Regions from separate parts of the Thioalkalivibrio sp. ALM2T genome, predicted to be linked through region 2. Evidence: predicted binding sites of a transcription regulator. Region 2 holds the regulator's gene; the other holds the start of a gene.
What was found. The regulator FliA, encoded in region 2, starts transcription of late flagellar genes. The targets are predictions, from matches to a motif close to GCTAAAGTTNNNNNNNNNNCNGCCGATA.

Region 1 (6,226 bases), 400 kb from region 2:
TTGATCGCCGCTTCGTTGGCCTCGGCTCCGGAGTTGCAGAAGAACGCGCGGTCCATGCCGGCCAGCTTGCACAGACGCCGGGCCAGCTGTTCCTGCAGCGGGATGCGGTACAGGTTGGAGGTATGCACCAGCGTGCCGGCCTGGTCGCAGATGGCCTGTGCCACCTTGGGGTGGGCATGTCCGAGACCGCACACGGCAATGCCGGACAGGGCATCCAGATAGCGCTTGCCGTCGGTGTCCCACAGCCAGGCACCTTCGCCGCGTTCAAAGGCGACGGGCAGGCGCTTGTAGGTGTTCTGCAGGGCGTCGTTCATTGGGTTCTCCGAAACCAAAGAGCCGGCGGAGGACCGCCGGCTCGATGAAAGGCGCAGCCGCATCATGCGGCCAAAGGCGCCTAGTATATAAACCCTTTGGGGTTTACTTCATCTGCTGGGCAGCAAAGTCCCAGTTGACCACGGCCCAGAAGTTCTCGAGGTACTTCGGGCGCGCGTTGCGATAGTCGATGTAGTAGGCGTGTTCCCAGACATCGCAGGTCAGCAGCGGGGTCTTGCCGTCGCGCAACGGGTTGGCGGCGTTGGAGGTGTTGACGATCTCCACCGAGCCATCACTGTTCTGCACCAGCCAGGTCCAGCCGGAACCGAAGTTGCCGACGGCGGATTCGTTGAATTTCTCCTTGAAGGCATCGAACGAACCGAAGGCGCTGTTGATCGCGTCCGCGAGCTTGCCGGAAGGTTCGCCGCCGGCGTTCGGGGCCATGCAGTTGAAGTAGAAGGTGTGGTTCCAGACCTGGGCGCCGTTGTTGAAGATGCCGCCGGCCGGGGCCTTCTTGATGATGTCTTCCAGCGAGGCGCTTTCAAACTCGGAACCCGGCAGAAGGCCGTTCAGCTTGGTCACGTAGGTCGCGTGGTGCTTGTCGTGATGATATTCCAGCGTCTCGGCGGAGATGTGCGGCTCCAGCGCGTTCTTGGCGTAGGGCAGATCGGGCAGTTCGTAGGCCATGAAAGACTCCTTGTACGGTGTCGTGAGAAACTGAGGCGGCGGCGCACCCGAACCGGGAGCGACGCAGAACGTGTCAACGATAGTCACGTTGCCCGGGCGATGCAATTTCCGATGACGCCGGTTGGTTTTCACCCCGGCGGATTTCCCACAAGACGAGGCGCATGGCGGATACCGACGAGACGGGGCAGGAAGGCGAAGTGGCAGTGGCGAAGCGCTCGACGGTGGACTGGCGCGCCCGGATCGGCCTGATGCTGGGCCCGGCGATCTTTGTGCTGTTCCTGCTGGTGCCGGCGCCGATGGGGTTCGATCCGGCCGCTTGGTGGGTGCTGGGGCTGACGCTGTTCATGGCGACCTGGTGGATCAGCGAGGCGTTGCCGCTGCCGGTCACGGCGCTGCTGCCGATCGCGATCCTCCCGATCCTCGAGATCACCTCGATGGAGAACGCGACCGCGCCCTACGCGAACCCGATCATCTTCCTGTTCATGGGCGGCTTTGCGATCGCCTTGGCGGTGCAGCGCTGGGATTTGCACCGGCGCATGGCGCTGGCGATTGTGGCGCGCTCCGGGAATCGTCTGCACGCCCTGGTCGGGGCCTTCATGCTGGCCACGGCCGGGTTGTCCATGTGGGTCAGCAATACCGCGACCGCGGCGCTGATGCTGCCGATCGCACTGTCGGTGCTGGGTCTGATCGAACGGGGCGCATCGCCACAGGGTCCGGGGGCGAGTGCGGAGTCGCGGCGCCCGGCCCTGGCGTTGCTGCTGGGCATCGCCTTTGCCGCGAACATCGGGGGTATGGCGACCATCATCGGCTCGCCGCCGAACGCCCTGACTGCCGCCTATCTCGGGGATCGCCACGGGATGGAGATCGGCTTTCTGGAGTGGATGACCCTGGGGCTTCCGCTGGCGGCGATCCTCCTGGCCCTGGCGTGGTGGTTGCTGACGCGCTGGGTGTTCCCGGTGCACCGGGTCGAACTGAACGGCCTGCGCGCCCTGCTGGACGAGCAGCGCGCCTCGGTCGGACGCTGGTCGACCGCAGAGAAGCGCGTGGCGGCGGTGTTCGTGCTGGTCGCGCTGGCCTGGCTGACACGGCCGCTGCTGGAGGGCTGGTTGCCCATTTCCCTGACCGATGCCGGCATTGCGATCCTGGGGGCCGGTTTGTTGTTCCTGATCCCCTCGGGTTCCGGGGAACAGCGCCGGCTGCTGGCCTGGGACAATACCCGCGAGCTGCCGTGGGGCGTGCTGCTGCTGGTCGGAGGCGGCCTGAGCCTGGGGGCGGCCATCGAGTCCAGTGGCCTGGCGGAGCTGGCGGCCGATGCCCTGGTGATTGCGCAGACCTGGCCGTTGATCCTGATCATGGCCGGGGTGGTGTTGCTGACCATGACGCTGAGCCACGTAACCAGCAATACGGCCACGGCCGCGACGCTGCTACCCCTGGTCACCGCGTTTGCGCTGAGCATGGACGTGCCGGTACTGATGCTGGCACTACCCGTCGCCTTTGCCGCTTCCGTGGCCTTCATGCTGCCGGTGGCGACCCCGCCGAATGCCATCGTGTTCGCCAGCAACCGCCTGCAGGTGCTGGACATGGTGCGGGGCGGGGCCCTGCTTTCCGTGGTGGCGCTGGTGCTGATCAGCCTGGCGGTCTACATCTTCGCCGAGGCCCTGCTGGTGTAGCCGCTGCGCGGATTCGTTCTGTGATTGCCCTGTCCCCGATGTTCTTGTGGGGATGAAAAGCCTTCCATGCTCAAGTTCTAGGATTCGCCGCCGCTAGGGAGGACGAACGGCCCATTATTTTGCGAGCTGGCGCTGACCGGCAGACCGAAGGACGCACAGACATGTTCAACAATATTCGAATTGGCGTACGGCTCATGGTGGGCATCATCGGCGTGGTGGTTCTCGCCGTGGTCCTGACCCTGGTCGTGGTGATGAATGCCCTGGGTACGATGGCGGACAGGGCGGAGCAGCGGGAGCTGAACGACTTGGCTGGCCAGTTGCTGGATCGGCTGGACCAGGAGTCGGCGCGCGCGACCGCGATGGCGGAGACCGTGGCCCGTATCCCGGATGTGCAGGAGGCCATGGCCAATGGGGATCGCGATCGCCTGGCCGCGATGACCGTGCCGAGTTTCGAGTCCCTGAGCGCCGACTACGGCGTGCGCCAGTATCAGTTCCACACGCCGCCGGCGACCTCCTTCCTGCGCGTGCATCGCCCGGACCGCTATGGCGATGACCTGTCCGGTTTTCGCCAGACGGTCGTCGACACCAACGACCGCCGCGCCCCGATCTCGGGCCTGGAAGAGGGCGTGGCCGGCCTGGGTATCCGCGGCGTGGTCCCCATCGCTCACAACGGAGAGCACGTGGGTTCGGTGGAGTTCGGGCTGTCCTTCGGCGCCCCCTTCTTCGAGCAGTTCACCGAGGAGCTGGGTGCACCGGTCGCGCTCTACCTGCGCGATGAGGGTCGGTTCAACCGCTTTGGCGGGACCATCGAAGGCGAAGCGACCTTCAATGCAGCCGAGATGCGCGAAGTGCTCCAGGGCGAGCGCCTGGTGCGCAACGTGATCTACCAGGGCGAGCCGATGGCGGTGATCGCCCGGCCGGTGCGCGATTTCTCCGGCGATGCGGTGGGTGTGCTGGAACTGATGGTGGACCGCAGCGCCTACGTGACCATGACCCGCAACGCCACCGGCACGGTGGTCATGGTCGGCGTGATTGCGGTGGTTCTGGGCGTGCTGCTGGCCTGGTTCCTGACCCGCAGCATCGTGCGCCCGCTCTGCCAGACGGTGGAACGTCTGGACGACATCGCCAGTGGCGAGGGTGACCTGACGCGTCAGCTGGAGGTGTCCGGCCGGAACGAGTTGGGCGATCTGGCGGTGGTGTTCAACCGCTTTGTCGAGAAGATTCGCGTGTTGATCCAGCAAGTAGCGGCGGGTTCCGATCAGGTCGCTGCCGCGTCCAACGAGCTGTCCGCGACCAGCGAGGAGACCAACGAGCAGGTGCGCCGCCAGAAGGCGGAGACCGACCAGGTCGCCACCGCGATGAACGAGATGACCGCCACCGTGCAGGAAGTCGCCCGCAATGCCGCGGATGCGGCGGCGGCCGCCCAGGCTACGGACCAGGACGCCGTGGCCGGTCAGCAGGTGGTGCAGAAGACGGTCACCGCGATCAATGGTCTGTCCAGACAGGTCGACAATGCGGCCGAGGTGGTCACCCGCCTGTCGCAGGATGCCGAGCAGATCAACAAGGTCCTCGAGGTGATCGGCGACATTGCCGACCAGACCAACCTGCTGGCGCTGAATGCCGCGATCGAGGCGGCCCGCGCTGGCGAGCAGGGTCGCGGCTTCGCCGTGGTGGCCGACGAGGTGCGCACCCTGGCCAGCCGGACGCAGGACTCGACGCACGAGATCCAGCAGATGATCGAGCGGGTCCAGAGCGGTACGCGCGAGGCGGTGCAGGCGATGGAAGATGGGCGTTCCAAGGCCCACGAGAGTGTCGAGCAGGTGAACCTCGCCGGCGAATCGCTGAACGCGATCACCCAGTCGGTGACTCGCATCAGCGACATGAACACGCAGATCGCCAGCGCCGCCGAGGAGCAGTCCACCGTGGCCGAGGAGATCAACCGCAACGTGGCCAACATCACCGAGGTGCTGGACCAGACCGCGGCGGGCTCCGAGCAGATCCGCAATGCCTCGGAGGAGCTGTCCAAGCTCGCCTCCCAGCAGCAGGAGCGCGTGGGTCAGTTCAAGGTCTGATACTCGACCCGATGGTGTCGAGCCCGCCTCCCTGTTCGGGGAGCGCGGGCTTTCTTATGCGTGTGGGGAAAAGGGCTGTTTCACCACGAAGTCCACGAAGACACCAAGAAGGGCCAGGTCAAGGGTGATTGGACCACGGAGGACGCAGAGGACTGGGAGAAGGCCTGGGAAGGAAAAGGTCGGATGATGGCCCTACGACGTCAGACCACAGTCCGATCATGATCTTTCGTCATTGTCCTTGCCGTTCTCGGTGACCTTCGTGCCTTCGTGGGCTTTGTGGTGAACAAAGGCCCTTACTGAGCGGGAAAGAGGCGTTCGCCGTTTTCGAAGGCAATCGCGCGGGCGACGTTGTCGGGCAGCTGGGCGAGCCAGGCGCGGGTCTCGTCTTTCAGGTGCGTGTACTGTTCCCAGCGCGTGGTGGTGAACGTGTCCACGCCGATCATGAAGCGATCCGGATGGGTGAGGAACAGCTCGAACCAGTCGTCGTCGATCTGACCACCGGGGTTAATGCGCGGGTTGCGCATGGACAGGTCCATGTTCATGCGCGGGTGGCGCTCGAGGTAGTCCTGCACCAGGGGCGGGTAGGCGTAGCTGCCGGCGTGGGCCCAGAGGATGCGGACCTCGGGGTGGGTGGCGTAGGCGTGGTCGATCACGGCGGGGTCGCCGTGGATCATGATGGTCAGATCACGGGCCACGGCCAGGTCCAGCAACTGTTCGAAGCCGGGTCCGAAGCGGTCGTCTGCCAGGATGTGAAACTCGCCCAGCCCGTGCCAGGCCACGTCGGATTCGTCCAGCATGTCGGCAATGCGGGCGCCCAGGTCCTCGACGTGCATCCAGTCCATCTTCTTGCCCAGGCGGTGGGAGACTTCCAGGAACGGCACGATGCGGGTATCCGAGCCCGCTTGCAGGCGACGAATCAAGCCGCCTTCGGTCGACATGACGATGGCGCTGCGCACGTCATTGGAGGCCAGGGTGCGGCCCACGTCGCTGATGCCAAAGGTTTCGGCCACCGCTGGGCGATAGTGCAGGTGGGCATCGAAGATCGGGGGCTCGGCGCTGGCGACCGTGAAGGGCAGGGTCAGCCCGAGCGTGGCGCCGAGCAGGGAATGGTGGAGGCGATGATGGTGCATGGACAGACCCTTCGGAAGCCAATTCGACATCAGGAACGCGGCGGACTGTTGGGCGCAGGGGTCGGATCGGTCGTCTGTGCCGGATCGAAGCGCTCGCGCAGGTAGCGGATGATGGCATCGGATTCGTACAGCCAGCGCACCGAGCCGTCTTCTTCCTCGATTCGCAGGCAGGGCACCTGCAGGCGGCCGCCCTCGTTCTGCAGTTCCTCGCGCCAGGGCCCGGTGGCCTGGGCGTTGCGCAGTTCGATATCCAGCGACAGGCGCTGCATCGCGCGGCGGGCCTTGATGCAGAACGGGCACGCCGGGAAGTGATACAGGGCCAGGCGTTGCGTCTGTTCGTCGATTCGGGCTTGGT
Region 2 (6,226 bases):
GCCCGGCGCTCGCCGTTGCGCAGCAGATTGAAGACGTCCTCGGCGTGATGACAAACCGTCACCAGCGGATCCAGGCTCAAAAACCCGGCGCCCCCCTTGATGGTGTGGAAGCTTCGAAAGACCGCATTCAACAGATCCCGGTCGTCCGGATTCTGTTCCAGGTCGATGAGTTGCTCGTTGAGCCCCTCCAGCAGTTCCCCGGCCTCGATCAGGAAGTCCTGAAGGATTTCGTCATTGGGGTCGATGGCCATTCAGTCTCTCCGGTCCCGTGGCGCCAGTCGTATGGGGGGCACTGCTAGAAGCCCAGGCTTGATAGCAGATCGTCCACCTCGTCCTGTCCTTGAACGACATCTGCGCTGGAATCTTGAGTCTTTGGCACACTGGGGCCGTGGCCCTTGCGGTCCGCCTCGCGGTCTTCTTCGCCACGCTCCAGGGACGCTTCGGCCGCTTCGACCTGCTCCATGCGCCCGCTGGAGAGCCGAATCAGGGTAACGAGGTTCTCTTCAAGGTCGGTCACCAGCTGAATCACGCGGCGAATCACCTGGCCGGTAATGTCCTGATAACTTTGTGCCATCAGCACCTCGGAGAGCAGCCGCCGCAACTCCTCGGCGTCCTCGCCCGCTTGCCCGAAAAAGCTGTCCAGCTCACGCGCGAAATCGCGGAATTCGTCCACCGAGAGCTGCCGGTTGCGAAACCGCGTCCATTTGGCGGTCAAGTCGGCCGCCTGCTGGCTGAACGACTCCGCGATCGGCAGGCTCGACTCGATGGCGCCCATCGTGGCGTGCGCGGCCTGCTCGGTCATGGTGACCACGTAATTCAGGCGTTCCTTCGCATCCGGGATCTCCGCCTGGGTCAGCTCTACCAGACGCGAGTCCCCACGGAAGCTTTGCAAGGCCTCGTGAAGGTCGCGCGTCAGCTTGCCCAGTTCATCGAAGAGCTCGCGGTCGTAAGGACGCGCTAGATCCTGCACCAGCGCGCGCGCCGCCGCGTCGTCGCCCGCCTCGAGCGTCTGCACCAGTTGCCGGGCCAGCTCGAGCTGGCCGTCGCGTGGGGGGTGTTCCTGTTCAGTCATGAGGAGCCTCTTGCTGGTACGGCGCCGAAGGAGCCGGGGCACGTCCACCCGCGCAAGCGAGACGGACGTCGTCCGTATTCATCACCGGGCGATGCTTAGCCCTGTGCTTCAATACGTTCGAAGATCTTGTCGATCTTTTCCTTCAGCGTTTCGGCGGTAAACGGCTTGACCACGTAACCGTTCACACCTGCCTCCGCCGCCTCCACGATCTGGTCGCGCTTGGCCTCGGCCGTCACCATCAACACCGGCATCGACTTCAGGTTGGCATCCGCCCGGACGGCCTTCAGCAGGTCGATGCCCGGCATATTGGGCATGTTCCAGTCGGTAATCAGGAAGTCGAAGTCACCATTTTGCAGCATCGGCAGCGCGGTGCTGCCGTCGTCGGCTTCCTGCGTATTATTGAAGCCAAGATCGCGCAAGAGGTTCTTGATAATGCGCCGCATCGTGGAAAAATCGTCCACGATGAGAATTTTCATTCCCTTGTCCACACGTCACTCCGGGATTCGTAAGGTGAGTTTTAGAATAACTGCAAAGCCGTGCCGTCTTCGAGCCACGACCCCATGCGCGCGCGCAGCCGGATGACCGCCTGGCTGCGAATCTGGCTCACGCGCGACTCGGTCACGCCCAGAACAGCCCCGATCTCACGCAGATTCAGTTCTTCGGTGTAATACAGCGACAGCACCAGGCGTTCGCGTTCAGGCAGATCCCCAAGGGCCTCGGCCAACTCCTCGCGAAACTCGCCAGCCTCAAGGCTACGCGACGGCGAGACTTCCTGCCCCTCGATCACGCGATCGGCCCCGTCATCACCACCACCCAGATCGTCCAGCGCAAACAGATGGGCCCCGGCGTGGTCCTTGAGCATGTCGTAATAGTCATCGATCGCCACGTCCAGTTCCGCCGCCACTTCGCTCCCCCGCGCCGCACGCCCCTCGCGGGCCTCGACACTCTGGATCGCGGCGGCAATACGCCGGCTGTTGCGATGCACCGAACGCGGCGTCCAGTCACTGCGCCGCAATTCGTCGATCATCGCACCGCGGATGCGGATTCCGGCGTAGGTGGCAAAGGTCGCCCCCTGCCCGCCCTCGAACTGCCGCGCCGCCTCCAGAAGGCCGATCATGCCGGCCTGGATCAGATCATCGACCTGGACCGAGGCCGGCAGACGGGCCATCAGGTGGTGCGCGATGCGGTGCACCAGTTCAACGTGATCGGCAATCAACTTCTCGTGCCCACCGGTCGCGGTGGACGTCGCCTGGTAGCCGGAAAGTCGATTACGCGTCGTCATCATGCACTCTGCAGCATTCGTTCCACGAAGAACCCGACGCCCCCGTGGTCACCCCCACCAACCGGCCAACGGTCCACCGTGCGTGCCAGTTCGGCAAACGCCTTGCCGGCCGGACTGCCGGGATACTGCTGAACCACCGGTGCCCTTTTCTGCACGGACTTGCGCAGATGTTCGTCCATGGGGATATAGCCGGCCAGATCGAGGACCACTTCCGGCAGGTAATTGCCACAGACAGTATTGAGTTTCTGCATCAGCCGCTCCGCACCCTCGCGTCCGCTGACCATGTTGGTGACCATCCGGAAACGCCGCAGCCCGTGGTCACGATGCAGCACCTTGATCAGGGCATAGGCATCGGTAATCGAAGCCGGCTCGTCGCAGACCACCACCAGGGTCTCCTGCACCGCCCGGCAGAACGAAGTCACCGACTCCTGCAGGCCCGCAGCGGTATCCACGATCAGGACATCCAGCGGCTTGCGGTAGGCACTGAAGGCATGGATCAGACCCGCGTGCTCGGCCGGCGTGAGGTTCGCCATCGCCGCGATACCGGAGGCCGACGGGACCACCTTCACCCCATCCGGCCCCTGGACCAGGACATCGTCCAGGCTGTCCACCGCGCCGGTCACCAGGTCGTGCAGGGTGCGCTCCGGGCGCATCCCGAGCAACAGGTCCACGTTGGCCAGGCCCAGGTCCGCATCGAACAGCATCACCTCGCGGCCCAGCCGGGCCAGGCCGACCGCCAGATTGACCGACACGTTGGTCTTCCCGACCCCGCCCTTGCCCGAGGCGACCGCAATGACCTTCAACGGCTTGTTAGTGCGTGGCATAACGCCCCTTTCCAACCGGCTGAATCAGTTCCAGTGTTGCCGGCTCGGACCCCTGAGCCGGGCGCAGCGGCGAACGCGAGCGTCGCGGCGGTTCCATCTCGGCCAGCCGTTCGGCAGCCCAAGTCTCACGGGCATTGCCACCCACCTGCGCACCCTCCGCATCGTCGTCCAGCGCCAGGCGGGTCAGATACCCCGTATCGACCCGGTGAAAATCCTCCGCGATGCGCTGGCCATCGCTTACGAACCCAAGTCCCAGGTGCTGGTCCAGCAGGACCGACAGGACCTCGCCCAGCTGTTCTGCCTCGTCCAGCTTGGTCAGCACCAGCGCCGAGGGATCCGCCTTGCGAAACGCCTCCAGCACCCGCCGCAAGGTACTGCCCTGGGTCGTGGCCGACACGACCAACCAGCTCTCGGCACGGATATCCGGCGGCAGATGTGCGAACAGCGACTCCTCCTCCACCGCGCGCGGCGCCTGCCCGGCGGTGTCCACCAGGATCAGGTGGCCATCGTCCACGCGCCGCGCCAGATCGCGCAGTTCGCGCGCATTCTGCAACACGCGCACCGAGATCCCCGCCATCTGCGCAAAGGCTTGCAACTGCCGTGTGGCACCGATGCGCTGGCTGTCCAGGGTCACCAGCGTAACCGAATCCGGTCCCATCCGACGGATCTGGCGCAACGCGATCCGTGCCAGCGTGGTGGTCTTGCCGACACCCGTCGGCCCCACCATCGCCAGCAGCCCGCCCTCGTCCAGAATCGCCGGGCGATGCGTGGCAATCGCACCCGAAAGCCGGGCGCGGAGACGCTCCCAAGCCTGCTCGGGGGAGCTGTCATCGAGGATGCTGCCCGCCAGGCTGCGGGCCAGCGATTCACTGAAGCCGCGGTCGATCAGGCGGACCTTGCATTCTGCCGCCAGGGGGTGACGGGCCGCCCAGCGAGCCTCGTCACTCTCCGCATACTGACGCGTCATCAGGCTGCGCAGGTCACGCAACTCCTGCCGCATCGCGGTGAGCTCGGGATCGGCCGGCCAGGAAGGCGCCACCGAATTCGGGGCGCGGTCGGCGGTACGCGCCTCGCGGGCCGGCTTTTCGGCCTCCGGCTCGCGCACCGGCTCCGAGGACTCGCCATCCTCCAGGGCGGCGACCACCTCCAACCAGCCATCCACCCGGCGACTGGAGAGGATCACGGCATCTTCTCCCTGTTGTTCGCGCACCTGACGCATGGCGTCGCGCATGTCCCGGGCCCGATATCGTCTGACATTCATGCTTTGATCTCCTGCGCCGCTCGCGCGGCGGAACCCCTATGTCTCATGCGGACTGCTTCGCCGTTTCTTCCTGACCGACCGTGGCGACTACCCGAATCCGCCGGTTGTCGGGGATCTCGGTAAACGCCAGGACGGTGAGGCTGCGAACCGCGCCGCGCAACCAGCCGGCAATCCAGGAACGGATCTCCGGTGCCACCACCAGGATCGCCGCTTGACCGGCTGTCTCCTGGCGGCGCGCCGCGTCCGCAACCGAACGCTGCAACCGTTCCGCCAGCCCGGGCTCCAGTCCAACCGTGCCACCCGAGCTGCCCTGCAGGGACTTATGCAAGAGCTGTTCCAGCGAAGGGTCCAGGGCGATCAGTGGCAGCTCATCCTCCGGTCCCACAAGGTCCTGGACGATGGAACGCGACAGCGCGACGCGCACCGCAGCGGTCAAAGTGCCGGGATCCTGACTCTTCACCCCGTCGTCTGCCAGGGTTTCGGCGATCGTGCGCAGGTCGCGGATCGAGACCTGCTCGGCCAGCAGGTTCTGCAACACCTTCAGCACGATCGAAAGCGACAGCGTCTTGGGCACGAGGTTCTCCACGAGCTTCGGCGAATGCCGCGCCAGCTGATCCAGCAGATGCTGTGCCTCCTCGTGCCCGATCAGGCGGTGAGCGTTCTCGCGGAACACCTGCGACAAATGCGTCGCAATCACCGTGGAACAGTCGACTACGGTATAGCCGGCGCCCTGGGCCTGGTCGCGATCCGACGGGTCGATCCACAGGGCATCCAGGTTGAAGGTCGGGTCCTTGGTCGGGGTGCCCGGCACGGTGCCGAAGACCTCGCCCGGATTGATCGCCAGTTCGCGGTCGGGGAATACCTCGGCCTCGGCCACGGTGACCCCCAGCAGGCTGATCCGATAGGCGTTCGGACTGAGCTCCAGGTTGTCGCGGATGTGCACCGGCTGCAGCAGGAACCCGAGCTCCTGCGACAGCTTGCGGCGCACGCCCTTGATCCGTCCCATCAACTGGCCGTCCTGGGTACGGTCCACCAGCGGGATCAGGCGGTAGCCGACTTCAAGGGAGACCAGATCCACCGGCGGGACATCTTCCCAGGTCAGGTCGCGATCCTCCGAACGCGCCCCGCCCTCGTCTTCCTGCGGGATGCGCTCCACTTCCACCTCGGCCTCGCGGCTCCGGCGCTTGAGCAGATAGGCCCAGCCAAAGATCAGCGCCGCCAGGCCCAGGAACACGGCGTTCGGCATGCCCGGCACGACGCCCAGCGCGCCGATCACGCCACCGGCGACGTACAGGACCCGCGGGTTGGAGAACATCTGCCCATACACCTGCTGGCCCATGTCCTGGCTGCTGGTCACGCGGGTCACGATGATCGCGGTGGCGGAGGACAGCACCAGCGACGGGATCTGGGCAACGATGCCGTCGCCGATGGTCAGCAACACGTAGTTGGTCGCGGCATCGCCGATCGACATGCCGTGCTGCACCGCACCGATGGTGAGCCCGCCGATGATGTTCACGAACAGGATCAGGATCCCCGCGATGGCATCGCCGCGGACGAACTTGGAGGCACCGTCCATGGAGCCGTAGAAGTCCGCTTCGCTGGCGATCTCCTCGCGGCGCTTGCGCGCCTCTTCCTGAGTCAGGATGCCGGCGTTCAGATCCGCATCGATCGCCATCTGCTTGCCGGGCATGGAATCCAGCGTAAAGCGGGCGCTGACCTCGGACACACGCCCGGCCCCCTTGGTCACCACCACGAAGTTGATGATGATCAGGATCGCGAACACCACC

Region 1: the regulator FliA is predicted to act here: its motif matches at 2,738-2,765, upstream of F816_RS0102550 (methyl-accepting chemotaxis protein).

Annotation. Positions count from the first base shown of each region.
Region 1 is NZ_KB906556.1:548,665-554,890, reverse strand. It holds gene F816_RS0102565 (acetylornithine transaminase) at 1-314, opposite strand, end outside; gene F816_RS0102560 (superoxide dismutase) at 418-999, opposite strand; gene F816_RS0102555 (DASS family sodium-coupled anion symporter) at 1,161-2,669, shown strand; gene F816_RS0102550 (methyl-accepting chemotaxis protein) at 2,831-4,741, shown strand; gene F816_RS0102545 (amidohydrolase family protein) at 5,035-5,871, opposite strand; gene F816_RS0102540 (glutathione S-transferase N-terminal domain-containing protein) at 5,901-6,226, opposite strand, start outside.
Region 2 is NZ_KB906556.1:145,204-151,429, reverse strand. It holds gene F816_RS0100660 (chemotaxis protein CheA) at 1-251, opposite strand, end outside; gene F816_RS0100655 (protein phosphatase CheZ) at 296-1,072, opposite strand; gene cheY (chemotaxis response regulator CheY) at 1,168-1,548, opposite strand; gene F816_RS0100645 (RNA polymerase sigma factor FliA) at 1,590-2,357, opposite strand; gene F816_RS0100640 (MinD/ParA family protein) at 2,354-3,178, opposite strand; partial or broken gene flhF (flagellar biosynthesis protein FlhF) at 3,347-4,439, opposite strand; gene flhA (flagellar biosynthesis protein FlhA) at 4,483-6,226, opposite strand, start outside.